One region of the Aminomonas paucivorans DSM 12260 genome, then DNA from elsewhere that is predicted to be linked to it. Evidence: riboswitches for the same ligand, from Rfam matches in the RefSeq annotation. Region 1 holds a riboswitch; the other holds the start of a gene.

What was found. A riboswitch is a leader RNA that binds a small molecule or an ion and turns the genes downstream of it on or off. The one in region 1 is predicted to bind thiamine pyrophosphate.
Region 2: it holds a riboswitch for thiamine pyrophosphate, as region 1 does, so the genes downstream of both, thiD (bifunctional hydroxymethylpyrimidine kinase/phosphomethylpyrimidine kinase) here and thiT (energy-coupled thiamine transporter ThiT) in region 1, are expected to answer to the same signal.

What each region holds. Positions count from the first base shown of each region.
Region 1 is NZ_CM001022.1:435,636-443,273, forward strand. It holds gene APAU_RS01905 (methyl-accepting chemotaxis protein) at 1-491, opposite strand, end outside; gene APAU_RS13480 (choice-of-anchor U domain-containing protein) at 507-2,060, opposite strand; gene APAU_RS01915 (FecR family protein) at 2,170-2,919, opposite strand; gene thiT (energy-coupled thiamine transporter ThiT) at 3,038-3,571, opposite strand; TPP riboswitch at 3,673-3,779, opposite strand; gene APAU_RS01925 (CHASE2 domain-containing protein) at 3,859-6,021, shown strand; gene APAU_RS12405 (diguanylate cyclase domain-containing protein) at 6,396-7,638, shown strand, end outside.
Region 2 is NZ_CM001022.1:2,193,315-2,200,952, reverse strand. It holds gene APAU_RS10430 (DMT family transporter) at 1-45, opposite strand, end outside; gene thiW (energy coupling factor transporter S component ThiW) at 118-630, opposite strand; gene APAU_RS10420 (ABC transporter substrate-binding protein) at 662-1,588, opposite strand; gene APAU_RS10415 (ABC transporter permease) at 1,585-2,382, opposite strand; gene APAU_RS10410 (ABC transporter ATP-binding protein) at 2,375-3,103, opposite strand; gene thiE (thiamine phosphate synthase) at 3,096-3,728, opposite strand; gene APAU_RS10400 (hydroxyethylthiazole kinase) at 3,725-4,507, opposite strand; gene thiD (bifunctional hydroxymethylpyrimidine kinase/phosphomethylpyrimidine kinase) at 4,504-5,316, opposite strand; TPP riboswitch at 5,383-5,493, opposite strand; gene APAU_RS10390 (pyridoxal-phosphate-dependent aminotransferase family protein) at 5,552-6,640, opposite strand; gene APAU_RS10385 (GNAT family N-acetyltransferase) at 6,756-7,187, opposite strand; gene APAU_RS10380 (hypothetical protein) at 7,356-7,638, opposite strand, start outside.

The DNA of each region.
Region 1 (7,638 bases):
GCCACGGAGACCAGCAGCCCCGTGGTCTTGCTCACCAGCGGGCTGGAGAGGTTGTCCTTTCCCTGGAGGGCAAGCCGGAAGTAGCCCCGGTCCCCCAGGTCCACGTCCTTGTCGTCGAAGGTGAACCCCTTGCCGTCGGGCCCCAGGAGGGTCAGGTTGGTGAACTCCGGGTACAGGGCCTTCACCTCCCCGAGGATCTGGCATAGCCGTTCCCGGTTCTCCCGGTAGGCCGTCTCGTCGGCCCGGTCGTGGGCCCGGGGGAAGCGATCGTTGGCGGCGGCGGTGGTCAGGATGGCGTAGATCCTCTGGATGCGGGCATCCAGGGTGGAGGCCACCTCCAGGGAGGTGCGTCTCAGGGCGGCGTGCAGCTCCTGGGAGAGTGCCCGGCGGAAGAGGGCGAGGCCCGTTCCCCCAAGGACGAGGCAGGTCAGGGCCACCATCAGGGAAACCACCACCAGGAGCCGTGCCTGGATGCTTTGGAAACGGAACATGGGGATCCCTCCTCCTCAGTGTCGGTTTCGCGCCAGGATCAGAAGGGGCAGGAGGAGAGCCAGGAGCAGGAGTCCCTGGAACCCCCCGTTGCACCCCCCGCCTCCTCCCCCGGATTGCGAGGTCGGGGGGCCGTAGCAGACGTTCCCCGCGTTCCGGTCCATCAACTCGGAGAAGGAGGCCGGAGCCCGGTGGACCCCGTCCCCGATGTTGCGGACCAGAGCGGAGGACGGAGAGGTCCCCGGGCCTACCAGCAGGAGGATCTGCCCGTTCGCCTGGCCGTCCGAGTCGTCGGGGCCCCCGTCGGAGACCGTCACGGAGGCCGTCTCCCCCGTGGCCCCGGAGGAGCGGGCCTGTTGGGCGGAGTAGTGATACGTGAAGATGCGTCCCTCGTTCGCGGGAAGGGGCCCGGGCAGGTGAAGGGTCACGGTGGTGGACCCTCCCGTGGAGAGCCCGGAGATCTGGAGGGCGTAGATGCCCACCTGGAGGATGCCTCCCAGCTTGGAGATGCTGCCCTCAGGGGACTGGTAGCCCTCCGGGAGGATGGCCCTCAGGTGCAGCCCCTCCAGGGAGAGGAGGCTCCCCGAGGAGGTCACGAAGCCGATGGCCCCGTTCCAGCACTGTGTTGTGCAGGCCTTGGCGTTGGGCTCCGTGTTGTCGAAGGAGCGGTTTCCCACCGTCACGGGACCCGGATCCTGAGCGTCCGCCACCCCGTTCCCGTTGGAGTCTCCCGGGTCCGCAAGCTGGAAGGTCCCGAGGTCGGACCACTCGCTCCAGTTTCCCTGGTCGTCTCGGTAGCGCAGCCGGAAGGCGTAGTTCCCCACGGGGTAGAGCCGGGGGGGCAGATCCAGGGCCGTGGCGGGCCCCGTCAGCAGGGCCAGCAGGGGGGTCCCGGAAGGGGTCGTCTTGCGGTTTGCCCGGAGGAGGGCTGCCAGCCCTTCGGTCGGTCCGGAGGGGGACCCGGAGAGTTCCCACTCCGTGGCGGCGTGGGGATGGGGCCCCTCGTAGGGGCTTCCCTGGAGGGTCAGAACGCCCCGGTCCGCGGTCCCGGAGGGAGAGACGGGGGAGGGCTTCCCCGGTCCTGCGGGGGTGGGGGTGGGAGAGGGCGTCGGCGTGAGGCTTGGGGTCGGGGTGAGGGTGGGTGTGGGGCTCGGGGTGACGGAGGGCGTCGGGGTGGGGTCGGCTCCGGCTACGGAGAAGGAGGTGCTGACGGACTCGTGGGTTCCTCCGTTGACGATGACGACCCACCAGTGGTAGGTGCCGCTGGGTAGGGAGGGGCCGGTGGCGGAGTTGGAGCCTGCGGGAGCCCCGTCGGCGGAGGCGACGACGGACGAGGCGCCTCCTTCGGGTTCCAGGTAGACCGAGACGGTTCCCCCGGAGTTGTCGTAGTCCGCCGTCCAGGTGAACACCACCGGGTCCCCCCCCGGCAGGACGGCCTCGGGGGCGGGGGCCACGTTGACTATTGTGCTGCCCCAGGAGGGGGAGGTCCCAAGGAGGAGGACGAGGAAGGCGAGGCGGCACAGCCGGAGGGGGCGCGAAAGACCACTGCGGAGCCGGGCGGTTCTTCTCATGAACGGATCCCCCTTTCCCATGCGAAACCGGGATCATCCGCCGGGGGCCCAGGGGCACGGCGACCCCTGAGCCCTTCGGCATCCGGGAGAGACGGCGCTTGCGTGGGGGTTACAGGCAGGGGTCATGGCCGCCGAAGGGGCCTCCGTCTCGTTCTCCGCCGCCTCCTCCGCCCCCGCCGGGCTGGGAGGGAGCGGGAGGAGAAGGGGGGGAGGAGGGGCCGACGCTCGGCAGGGTCCCCGGGACGGTGGGAGGGGCGGGAGGCGTGAGGGCCTCCTGGACGTCCGTGGCGGAGACGGTGGTGGACATGCCCGTCCCCAGGGTCTGGGTGTTCCCCAGGGCGTCGGTGACCTCCACGGTGCCCCCGGTGACGGAGACGCTGGAGGTGCCGTTTTCCGTCACCGCCACCCCGAACTCGGTGCCTCGCACCGACGCCACCAGCACCGGGGTGGCCACGTCCAGGGGCGTCCCGGGCTTCACGCGGTACCAGCCCGTTCCCTGGTCCATGCGGTAGGTCTCGGGTACCTTGCCGGGGGGGACGTTTCGGGGTTCCTTTCCCGGCTCCGCCCCGTAGGAGAGGGTGGTCTTTTCGGTGACCCGGACCTCCACCTGTCCCTTCGCGGAGTGCAGGGTGACCAGGGAACCCGGAGCCGTCCGGAGCTTGGCCCCCTCCGGCAGCTCCGCCCCGAGGGCCGCAGGCTTCCACTGTTTCTGAACCGCGTCGTAGACCTCCGCCTTCCCCACCAGCGCGACCACCTTGGCGGCCCCCCAGGCCGGAACGGCCCAGACCAGGGTCGCCAGGGCGAGGGCCAGCAGGACGACGTGGCGCCTCCTGCCCCCTTGCGGATCTCCGTGCCTCATGCCCATCCCTCCTCGAACGATGTCGGGTCGGTCCAGACGCTTGAGCCTCTTGGCAGAGAGGCTCTTTAGCGTCATATTAGGGCAATGGGATGAGATGGACAAGGTGGGGCGTTTCGGGTCACCGAGGGGAAGCGGCCTGCCCGACCTTTCCCGCCAGCCTCCGGGCCAGGGGGATCGCCGCCGCGCCGGAGAGGATCAGGCTGGGGGCGAGGAAGGTCCCGTTGTACGACAGGGAGTAGAGCCACACGTTGGTCCCCTGGGGGGCGAAGGAGGCGAAGAAGACCACCCCGGAGAGGACGTGGCAGAGCAACCGGGCCCCCCCGCCCAGCAGGAGCCCCGCGATCTGCCGGGGCAGCCCGTCGCCCCGGAAGATCCCTGCCAGGCCCACGGCCCCGAAGGCCACGGGGTAGTCCAGGAGGGCTTGGAGGGGGTGCACCACGTAGCCCCCGAAGAACAGCTGGAGGAGGCCGGAGAGGGTCCCCGCGGCGATCCCCGCCCGGGGACCCCGCAGGAGAGCGAAGGCCAAGAGGGGGGCCATCTCCAGGGTCACGGAGCCCCCTTGGGGCAGGGCGAAGAGCTTCAGGTTGGACAGGACCAGGGACAGGGCGGCGGCGACGGCGCCCTCCGTCAGGGCGCGGGTGCGGTCGGACATGGAGAAGACCTCCTTCCCGGGAGGCGGCCCGGGGCCGGACGTCATCGGGGAGAAACGCAAAGGGCCGCGCCCAGGGCGCGGCCGAAGAGAGGGGTCCTTGGAGGTTCCAGGGGGCACCATCCCTTCGCCGGCATGACCCGGATCAGGTTCAAGGGGTCGAGGCCCTGCGGCCTCCTCTCAGTCGTTTCCGACTCCCCCGATGCGCCTCCATTCAAGGGGAAGGGCGCGTCCTTGTCAATGGACGCCCGGTACGGAAGGGGTTCAGCCGGAGAAGGAGGGAGGGCGCCATGATCCCGAAGGCGTGGAGGGGACGACGTTCCGGTTTCTCCCTGCTGGTCCTGGCGGCGGGGCTGCTGGGGGCTCTCCTGGGGGCCAGCCCTCCCGCCCCGGTGCGGGACCTGGACAGGCGGGCCTTCGACCTGCGCCTCTCCCTTCTGCCGGAGGTGCCCGTGCCCCTGGAGGTCGTCCTGGTGCTGGCTCGGGAGGAGACCTTGGCCCGTATGGGCCGTTGGCCCTGGCCGAGGCGCTACCACGCGGCCCTGCTGGATCGGCTGGGGGAGGCCCGGACGGTGGTGCTGGACATCCTCTTCCCCGAGGGAGGGGATCCGGAGGACGACGCCCTGCTGGCCCGGGCGGCGGCCCGGCACGGTCGGGTGGTGGCGGCGATCCACCTGGCCCCGGGGCAGGGGAAGGCTCCGCCCCGGATCCTTCCCCCCTACGACGCCCTGTTCCGAGGGGTGGCGGATGTGGGGGTCACCAACGTGGAGGCCGACGAGGACGGGGTGTTTCGCTACGCCGTCCCCCTGTGGCCTGTGGCGGGAGGGGTCGCGCCCTCCCTGTCCCTGGCGGGAGTCTCCTTGGCCCTGGGCCTGAAGCCGGAGGTGGAGGAGTCCCCCCGGGGACTGATCCTGCGCCTGGGGAAGGCCCGCCTGGATCTGGACGGGGATCGGCGCGTCTGGGTTCGGTTCTCCCGGGTTCCCCCGAGGGTGTTCGAGTACGGGGATGTCCTGGAGGGGAAGGTGCCCCCGGAGGCCTTCCGGGACCGCATCGTGGTGGTGGGGGTGGCCGCCGCCGGGGCGGGAGACGTGGTGACCGCCCCGAACGGGGGAGGGGTGCGAAGCCTTTTCGGCGCCCAGTTCAACGGGGAGACCATCCGCACGCTCCTGGGAGGAGGGACGCCCCGCTGGATTCCCCCCTGGGCCGCCGCCCTGCTGGGTGCCCTGGTGGCCTCCCTGGGGGCGGTCCTGGCCCTCTTCGCCCGACCCCTTTGGGCCGCCCTGGGTTTCGGCGGCCTGGTGGTCCTCCTCTTGGGGGGAGAGCAGGCGCTTTTGGCCTCGGGGCTGTGGGCCGCTCCCCTGGCAGGCCCCCTGACCCCGGGGGTCCTGACCTTCGGGACGGGGCTGTACCTGCGTTTCCGGGTGCTCCACGGGGAGGAGCGGACCCATCGGCTTTCCGTTTTCGGCATCCTGGACCTGGTGCGGGAGACCCGAGATCCCAAGGAGATCCCCGAAAGACTTGCCTCGGTGTTGGCAGAGATCCGGGCTCAGGACGGCATCGAGGTGGAGTCCCCGGGGCTCTCCTTTCGGGAGGTCTTCGAACGGACCCGTGCCCTGGGGGTGGAGGAGGCCCTGGAGGGAGCGGGGAAGGAGGCGGTGGTCCTCGAGACCCCTCGGGACCCGTGGCGATTTCGGATGATCGTCCCCCTGCCGGAAGAGGAGGAGACCCGCTACCTGCTCCTCCGCTGGCGCCGGTCCCTCCCCCTGGAGCAGGTCCGCAGCGTGGCGGCCCTGGCGGTGGCGGCAGACTGGTTCGCCCGGGCACTTACGGAGGCGAAGAAGCAGAAGGAGACCCTCTACCAGACCGTGGCGGCCATGGTGGAGGCCATCGACGCCAAGGACCCGGTGACGGCGGGGCACTCCCGCAGGGTCTGCGACCTGTCCGTGGAGCTGGCGCGCCACCTGGGGGCGGACGAGCGCACCCTGGAGGAGATCACCTTCGGGGGGATCATCCACGACGTGGGCAAGCTGGGGATCCCCGATGCGGTGCTGGGCAAGCAGGGCAAGCTCACCGACGAGGAGTTCGCCCTGATCCGGTCCCACCCCTCCGTGGGGGAGCGCATCCTGGCCCCCGTGTCCCTTCCGGAGGTGGCCAAGCAGGCCATGGCGGAGCACCACGAGAAGTGGAACGGCCGGGGCTACCCCCGAGGGCTCAAGGGAACGGAGATCAGCCTGGCGGGGCGGATCGTGGCGGTGGCGGACGTGTACGACGCCCTGGCCAGCGATCGCCCCTACAAGAAGGGGTGGCCCCTGGCGGAGGTGTGCGATCTGCTCTACAAGCAGTCCCGGGAGGATTTCGACCCCGACGTGGTGCAGGCCTTTTGGGAGATGAAGGCCCCGGAGGACTGGGTCCCCCCGGACCGGAGGCCTCCGACCGAGAATGCCTCCTCCTGAACGGCGGGGTTCCGGGGAAGCTCCGACTCCCTGCGGAAGGCCCTGCTTCGTTCGGTGAGGTTTCCGGCTATACTGGAGCGCACGGACGCCGGAGGATCGGCCCCGTCACCGGGAAGAGGGATCGGCGCGCAACGGACGAAGCACGCTGCGGGATCGCTTCGAGAGTCCCCAAGGGCCTCCGGAACGGGTACGAGGGGGACGGAAGGTGTGACCCCGAAGGGTGCCGCCGGGGGTGTCGCGTCTCGTTTCGTTTCTTGTCGCCGAGGATCGGAACCGGAGGAGACGCCCCGTAAGCGCTCGGGCGGCCCGGTTGTGCGCGTCGTCCAACCAGCAGGCATCCGGCCCCGCATGTCCGAAGGGAGAGCCCCCATTTCATGAATTTGTTCGACATGCGGACCGTGGTCCTCACCAGCGCCGCCATCGTCTTCGTCTGTTCGCTCCTGCTGCTGATGCTTTGGAGGCAGAACCGCGGAAGGTTCTCCGGGATGGGACTGTGGGCCGGAGGGTTTGCCGCAGTGGCCGTCGGTTTTTGCCTTTTGTTCCTGCGCGGGATCATCCCGAACGCCGCCTCCATCCTCCTCGCAAACGTGGTCATCATGTCGGGTGCCCTCATGACCCTCGTCGGGACGGACCGGTTCCTTGGACGAAGGGGGGGACACCTCCACAACGTCGTCCTCCTCGGCGTCTTTGCCGTCCTGTTCGCCCGGTACTCCCTCGTCCAGGACCACCTTCCGGCGAGGACCGCTCTCGTCTCCGTCCTGATGACCCTCTTCACCGCCCAGGGGGCCTGGCGCCTCCTCGTCTCCATCGGTCCGGAGGTCCGCCGCTGGACCTTCCTGACCGGGTCGGTCTACGGAGCGTTCGCCCTGATCAACATCGTGAGGCTGGTGCGGATCACCTCGGGGGCCGATGCGTCGTGGGGGGACTTCTTCGCGGCGAACGGCTTCGAGACCCTCATCGTCTTCCTGTACCAGCTCCTGTCGATCCTCCTGACCTACAGCCTCACGCTCATGGTGACCCGGAGGCTGCTGCTCGACGTGCGCGCTCAGGAGGAAAAGTTCTCCCGGGCGTTCCGCTCCGCCCCCTACGTCCTCACCCTCGCGCGTCTCTCCGACGGTCTCATCCGGGAGGTCAACGAAGGCTTCGTGGGCATCACGGGATACGCCTACGACGAAGCGGTCGGGAGAACCTTCTCCGAACTGGGGCTCTGGGCCGTCGAATCGGACCGTCGTGCCGTCGTCGAAGCCCTGGTGAAGACCGGAAGCGTCCGCGATCGGGAGTACCCGTTCCGCCTGCGCTCCGGAGAGACGATGCTGGGGGCGCTCTCCTCGGACACCCTCGAGATCGGCGGCGAAACCTGCGTCCTGTCGAGCATCACCGACGTCACGGACCGTCGGCGCATGGAGGACGCCCTCCGGGAGAGCGAGGAGAAATTCCGGTATATGGCGGAGCATTCGAGCGACACCATCTGGCATACCGACGCGGAGTGTCGTTTCACCTACGTCAGCCCCGCAGACGAACGGATGCGCGGTTTTACGCAGGACGAAGTGGTCGGAACCACCGTCTGGAGCCTGCTCAAGCCGGAGGGGGTCGAACACGTCAGGCGTCTGAGCGCCC
Region 2 (7,638 bases), 870 kb from region 1:
CACCGCCAGGTGGATCCGGATCAGGCTTCGATGGCCTTCCGTCATGGCAGGCCTCCCCCGGGACCCGGAGGGACGAGGATCCCGTCCCTCCAGTGTACCCCAGGACCGGGGGCGGCTCTACAGGGTTCCCCGGTGTCCCCGAAGCAGGGGCAACCCTGCCCTCAGGGCGGCCAGGAGCCCCAGACCCAGCAGGGCCCCGGGAACGCTGCTGGCCCCGAAGGCTCCCGCCAGGAAGGCGTACCCCACGGACTTGCCCATGGCGGGGCCCAGCCAGGCGGCGCAGATCCAGGCCCCCAGGGTGCAGGTGGCCAGGGGCTCCGCCAGGGCCCCCAGGGGTTTCAGCCGGTCCGGGAGCAGGGCGGCGGCGAAGCCCACCGCCAGGGCCCCGGGGATGCTCCCGGGGAAGGCGAAGAGGGTGCCCGTGCCCAGGCTCACCCGGAGCAGGCTGGTGATCGTGGCGGCCCCGGCGGCCCACCAGGGCCCCAGGAGTACCCCCGCCAGGGCGTTGAGGGCGTGCTGGGCCGGAAAGCACCGGGTGGGCCCCACGGGGACGGACAGCCCCGAGAGGAGCACCCCCAGGGCGGCGAAGAGCCCCGCCAGGGCCAGGTTGCGCAGGCGTTCGCGGTTCATGATCTCGACCTCCTTATAAAGTTTGGTTGCGTCAGAAACGGAGGAGCAGGGGCGCGGGGTCCACCGGCTTTTCCACCAGCTTCTCCCGGAGGGCGAAGTCGGCGAAACGCCGCCACCGGGCGGGGTCCAGCTTCTGGTCCTTCGCGAAGAAGGGCAGGGTGGCGTCCAGCATCTCCCGTTCTTCCGCTTGGTCCGCCCCGGGAACCGACTGCAGGTAGGCGCTCATGGCCTGTTCGGGGTGTCGCCGCGTCGCCTCCAGTCCCTCCGCCAGGGCCCGTCGGAAGGCCGCCAGGACCCGGGGGCGTTTGCTCAGGGCCGGGGAGGCCAGCACCACCAGCTCGTCGTAGTCCGGGACGCCCCCCTCCTCCAGGGGGAAGACCCGGGGCTTGAGCCCCTGGCGGCGCAGCTGCACCACCTCCACGTTCCGGAAGGCCCCCACCACCGCCGCCACCTTGCCCGAGGCCAGGGGCGGGACGATCTGGAAGCCCACGTGGACCCACTCCAGGTCCTTCAGCCCGTGGTGCCGGGCGAAGACCTTCCCCAGCACGTCCATCATCCCCGGCACGGTGGTGCCGATGCGCTTGCCCGAGAGGTCCTTCACGCTTCGGATTCCCTTGTCCTCCAGAGCCACCACGGTGCTCAAGGGGCGCGCCACCAGGCGGGCGCAGACCCGCACGGGGATGCCCCCCGAGGCTGCCACCAGGGCCTGGGGCATGTACCCCAGGGCCAGGTCCGTCCGTCCCGCCGCCGCCAGCTTCAGGGGGTCCGCCGTGTCCGAGGGGGTCAGGATCTCCACCTCCAGTCCCTCCCGGGCGAAGGCCCCCCGGGCCTGGGCCCAGTAGAGGGGGGCATGGTCGACGTTGGGGGTCCAGTCCAGCATCAGTCGGACTTTCTCCGCCCCCCCCGCCGGGGCCCCCAGGAGGACCAGCAGGACCGTCGCGCACAGAAGTCGTCTCATTTCCTTCCCTTCCTTTCTCTTCGTTCCAGCCACCGGGCCCGCCCCTCCGGGCGGGTCCACCACACCAGACGCCGCTCCAGCCGATCCACCGCCCCGTAGAGTCCCGTCCCCAGGACCACCAGCACCGCCAGGGCCGCGAAGACCCGGTCCGTGGCCAGGCGGGCGTTGGCCTGGAGCATCAGAAAGCCCAGCCCCCGGGAGGCGCCGCACCATTCCCCCAGCACCGCCCCGATGGGGGCCACGCAGACCCCCGTCTTGAGCCCCCCCATCAGGGGGGGCAGCGCCCCGGGGAGGTGGAAGGCCCGAAACCGGGCGATCCTCCCCCCTCCCATGAGGCGCAGCAGGTCCTCCCGCCCCCGATCCCGGTGCTTCAGTCCCTGGAGGAACGCCAGGGCCACGGGGAAGAAGACCACCAGGGCGGTGAGGGCCACCTTGGGTCCCATGCCGAAGCCGAACCACACCACCAGGAGAGGGGCCAGGGCGAACACCGGCGCCGCCTGGGTGGCCACCAGCAGGGGCAGCACCGCCCGCTCCGCCTGGGGCAGGGCGAAGAGGCCTCCCCCCACCAGAAGCGCCGCCCCCAGGCCCAGGAGGATCCCCAGGACCATCTCCCCCAGGGTGACCGCCCCGTGGGCCAGCAGCTCCGGGGCCTGGGAGAGCAGTACCCTCGCCACCCGTCCCGGCGAGGGAAGCAGATAGGGGGGCAGGTCCAGCCCCCGGCAGACTCCCTCCCAGAGCGCCAGGAGAAGCAGGAAGAGCCCCAGGCCCAGGGCCCGGTCCCGGAGCCTAGCCACGGGACCCTTCCAGGGCCCGGAAGGCCCGTTCCCGCAGGGCCGCCAGTTCCCCGTCGGCGGGCCGGGGCTTGGGGCCGGGGGGGACGAGGCGCTCCCGCACCTCCATCCCCGGTCCCAGCACCCAGACCCGGTCTCCCACCCGAAGGGCCTCCTCCAGGTCGTGGGTCACCCAGAGGAGGGTGCGCCCCCACTCCCCCTGGAGGCGCAGCACCTCCTCCTGGAGGGTCCGGCGGGTGAAGGCGTCCAGGGCGGAGAGGGGCTCGTCCAGAAGCACCAGGGGACACCCCCAGAGGAGGGTGCGCGCCAGGGCGCACCGCTGCCGCATCCCCCCGGAGACGGACCCGGGAGGGTAGCGAAGGAACTCCCCCAGGCCGAAGCGGTCCAGCAGTTCCCGGGCCTCCCCCTCCCGGCGCCTCGGGTCCTCCCCCCGCATCCGCACCGGGAGGAGGGCGTTGTCCAGCAGGTCCATCCAGGGGAGCAGCCGGTCATCCTGGGCCATGAGGGCGCAGCGCCCTCGGAGGGAGGGAACCTCCCGGCCCTCCATGCGCATCGTCCCTCCGTCCGGGGGAACCAGCCCCGCCAGGAGGTGCAGCAGGGTGCTCTTGCCGCACCCCGAGGGGCCCGCCAGGGCCAGGCACCCCCCCCGGGGGAGGTCCAGGTCCAGCCCCCCCAGCACCGGCCGCCCCCCGAAGGACTTCCGCAGGGCCCGGACCTCAAGCATCCAGAAGCTCCCGAAGCCTGCGGCAGGCCTCCGCCGGGTCCGGGGCACCCACGGCTTCCCGCACCACCACGACCCCTGCGGCGCCCCGACGCCGCAGGTCCGGCACGGCGGCGGCGGTGATCCCCCCCACGGCCACGCAGGGCAGGGGTACTGAGGCGGCCACGGCGGCGAAGCCCTCCGGCCCGATGACGGTGGTGTCCTCCTTGGTGGGGGTGGGGGCCACCGCCCCCACCCCCAGGTAGTCCGCCCCGTCCTTCCAGGCCCGGAGGGCCTGCTCCGGGGTGCGGGCGGTGGCCCCCACCAGGAAGTCCGGGGGGGCCAGGCGGCGGGCGACCGCCACGGGCAGGTCCTCCAGACCCAGGTGGACCCCCGAGGCCCCGCAGGCCAGGGCCACGTCCAGCCGGTCGTTCACGAAAAAGAGGGCTCCCGCATCGTCGCAGAGGGCCGCCAGGGCCTCCCCCAGGCGACACAGCTCCCGCCCCGAGGCGGTCTTGTGGCGCAGCTGCACCGTCCCCGCCCCCCCCGCCAGGGCCGCCCGGGCCTGTTCCATCAGGCTTCGGGGAGCCCCCGCCCGGAGGTCCGGGATCACGTACAGCTTCAGGTGGGAGCGCAGGTCCCCGGTCACGGCGTCCCCTCCGCCTCCGGCAGGGGAAGCCCTCCCGTGCGGGCCTCCCCCAGGGCGTCCAGGAAGGCGACCCGGAAGGAACCGGGGCCGCACCCTCGGGAGGCCGCCCGGGTCGAGGCGGCGGCGAAGAGCCCCACCGCCGCTCCCGCCGCCTCGAAGGGCTCCACCCCTGCCGCCAAGGCCGCCAGCAGGGCGGTGCCCAGGGCGCATCCGCTGCCCGGGAGGGAGCGCAGGGCCTCGTGTCCCCCCGCCAGGCGTCCGGTATGGAAGGGGTCGGCGAACCGGTCCGTCCCTCCCGTGGCCAGCACCAGGGTGCGGTGTTTCCGGGCCAGGTCCGCCAGATCCTCCTCCCGAACCTCCGTGGTCCCCTCCACCCCCCGGAGGAGGGCGGGGCGCCCCGCCAGAGCGGCCACCTCCGCTCCGTTGCCCTTCACGCAGGCGAACCGGTGCCGGGCCAGCAGGGTCCGGAGGCGCTCCGTGCGGGGGAGGGAGAGGCCGCAGCCCACCAGGTCCAGCAGCCTCGGGATCTCCGTGCCCTCCGTGGCGGCCAGGGCCTCGTCCTGACCCGCCTGGGCCTCTGTCTCCGGGGTTCCGGCGTTCACCAGCACCCCGTCGGCCCCCCGGGCCACCGAGCCCGCCTCGGGGGGCCAACAGGTCATCACCGGGCAGGCCCCCAGGGCCAGGGCCACCTCCGCCTGCAGGGGCGCCGCCACCCGGTTGGTGAGGTGGTGCAGCAGGGGGCGGACCTCTGCCACCCGGGCCCAGACCGACCGGCTCACCGCCGGTCCACCCAGGAGGGCGTCACCCCGTGGCCGGGGCAGCCGTGCCCCCGGCCGTACCGCACCCCCGCCTCCAGGGCCTGGCGCAGGTAGCGCCGTCCCCGGTCCACCGCCTCCGGGAGGTCGCACCCCGCCGCCAGCTCCGCCGCCACCGCGGCGCTCAGGGTGCACCCCGTGCCGTGGGTGTTCTCCGTGTGCAGGCGGCTCTGCCGGAAGACCCGCAGGTCTCCGGGGAGAGCCAGCACGTCCACCAGCTCCTCCCCCTCCAGGTGTCCCCCCTTGAGGAGCACCCCCTTCGGCCCCAGGGCCAGCAGGTCCCGGGCGGCCTCCTCCATGGCCTCAGGTCCCGGGATCCGTCGCCCCAGGAGCACCTCCGCCTCCGGGAGGTTCGGCGTGGCCAGGAGAGCCAGGGGAAGCAGCCGGTCCCGCAGGGCCGCCGCCGCGTCCTCCCCCAGAAGGGGGTCCCCGCTCTGGGAGACCATCACCGGGTCCACCACCAGGTTTCGCACCCCCGCCGCCTCCAGGGCCTCCGCCGTCGCCCTCACCAGGGCCTGGGAGGCCAGCATCCCCGTCTTGACCGCCCCCACGGGGAAGTCGGAGCACACCGCGTCGATCTGTCCCCGCACCGTCTCCTCCGGAACCGGGTGGAACCCCCGGACCCCCAGGGAGTTCTGCACCGTCACCGCCGCCAGGGCGCTGGTGCCGAAGACCCGCAGGGCCGCGAAGGTCTTCAGGTCCGCCTGGATCCCCGCCCCCCCGCCGGAATCGCTTCCCGCAACGGTGAGGGCCACCCCTCGATACAGTCCCATCCGCGTCTCTCCTTCCTCCACAAAAAAAGAGGACCCGCCCTGACGGCGGATCCTCCACGATGGGTCAAGCCCCTGGATCTTCCTTCCTCCGCCGGTATGAACCGGATCAGGTTCGAGGGGTCGAAGGGCCTCGCCCTTCCTCTCAGTCCCGTCTGCGGGACTCCCCCGGAAGCTATGGTCCCGCCCCGGGAGGGGCGGGTTGTGGTCCCCAGTACACCCCAAGGGGGCGGTTTCGTCAAGGGCGCTTCGCCAGGACCTCTCCCAGGGCGTCCAGGGCCCGGTCCACCAGGGGGAGGGAGGCCTGGGTTCCCATGTGGCCGAACCGGAAGACCTTTCCCGCCAGGGGGCCGTAGTTGCCCCCCAGCACCACCCCCCGGCGACGCAGGGCCCCGTCCAGGGCCTCCCAGGTCCACCCCTCGGGCACCCGGGCGGCGGTGACGGTGGGGGAGCAGAAGGCTTCCTCCTCCGGGAAGAGCGCCACCCCCAGGTCCGCCAGGCGGCTTCGGCAGCGGGCCGCGGCTCGGGCGTGGCGGCTCCAGACCGCCTCCTGCCCCTCCTCCTCGTAGAGGTCCAGGGCCTGGCGCAGCGCCGCCAGCCCCCGCCAGTGGTGGGTGTAGGGGAAGGCCCCGGTGAGGCGGGCCTCCTCGAAGGGGGCCAGGGCGTCGTAGCCCTGGTAGCCCCGGAGGCGCACCGCCTCCCGGGCCCGGGGGCTTAGGGAGGTGAAGCACAGGTCCGGGGGCAGGGAGAGGCACTTCTGGCTTCCCAGGAGGCCCAGGTCGATGCCCCAGTCGTCCACCCGCACCGGGGCCCCTCCCGCGCTGGCCACGAAGTCCACGCACAGCAGGGCCTCCGCCTCCCGGGCGATGCGGCCGTAGTCCTCCAGGGGGGTCAGGGTCCCGCTGGGGGTTTCGCAGTGCACCACCGTCATCATCCGGGGGCGGAAGCGCAGGGCCTCCTGCCGCACCTCCTCGGGGTCCGGGAGGCGGGAAAAGGGGAACTCCAGGAGGCGCACCTCCAGCCCCAGGGCCCGCCCCATCTCGGCGAAGCCCGAGCCGAAGACCCCGGAGGAGACCGCCAGGAGCCGGTCCCCCGGTGCCAGGACGCTGTTCAGTGCCCCCCAGAGGGCCAGCATCCCCTCGCCGCACTGGATGGCCACGGGGTTTTCCGTGTGCAGCAGCCGGGCCAGCCCCGCCTCGCAGCTTCGGTAGAGGGAGAGAAAATCCCCCTCCAGGTCCGGGCTGCCGTAGTCCTCAACGTATCGGGCCGCCGCGGCCTCGGGCACCCGAACCGGCCCGGGCACCAGCCCCACGGGATAGCGTTCCATCTCTCGTCCTCCTTCCGGAATCTTCCCGCCCCAACCTAACCCGGGAGTCCCGGGACGGCTAGGTCCAGAAGGAGGCGGGAGGAGGGGGGGTGTGGCCCCTTGAGCCTCGGACGGGTCAGGGGGATGGGGTCTCCTCCGGCGGGGTGCGGCGCATGAAGCGTCCCTCCGTGTCCCGGACGAAGCCGTAACGGGCGTAGAGCCCCGGGGCGTCCCGGGTGGCCAGGAGGCCCGTGAGCCCCCGCAGGACCGGGGTGTCCAGCACCAGTTCCACCAGCCCCTTGCCGAGGCCTCGCCCCCGGTGGGACGGGCAGACCAGGACGTCCGCCAGCCAGAACATCACCGCTCGGTCCGTCACGACCCGGGCGAAGGCCACCTGCTCCTCTCCCAGGTAGGCCCCGTAGCAGAGGGAGTGTTCCAGGGAGGCCTCGATGGTCTCCCGGGTGCGGCGGCATCCCCAGTAGCTTCCCTGCACCAGGGTGCAGATGGCGTCGCGGCGAAGCAGGCCCTGATCGTCCGAAAGGCGGTAGGACCCGATCCATCGTTCCATGGCACCCCCCCCTTGGGGGTCCATGGTACCTCCTTTTGCAGGGGGACGTCTGCCTCCGGCGGGGAAGGAGCGGGTCGGGAAGAGGGCCTTCCGGGAGGACGAAAAAGGTCGGGGGTGCGGCACGAAGCCCCGCACCCCCGACCGGGATCGCGCCCCCCCGTTTCGGATCTAGGCGGGTTTCTTGAAGTGCACCCGGAACCACTTGGAGGTCTCCTTGGGGAGGACCCGGTAGCCCCGGCGTTCCTTGGACATCCAGATGAAGTAGTCCTGGCAGAAGGACTCCTGGAGGGCTCGGATCCCCTTGTCCCGGTTCTCCTTGATGAGGCCGTAGGAGTCCTTCAGGACCCGGTCCTCGTCGTTGTCCCAGCGGAAGGCCCCCAGGGCGAAGCAGAAGCTTTTGAGCACCCCCCCGTAGGGGGAGAACTGGGGGATCAGGAGGGAGTTGTCCGTC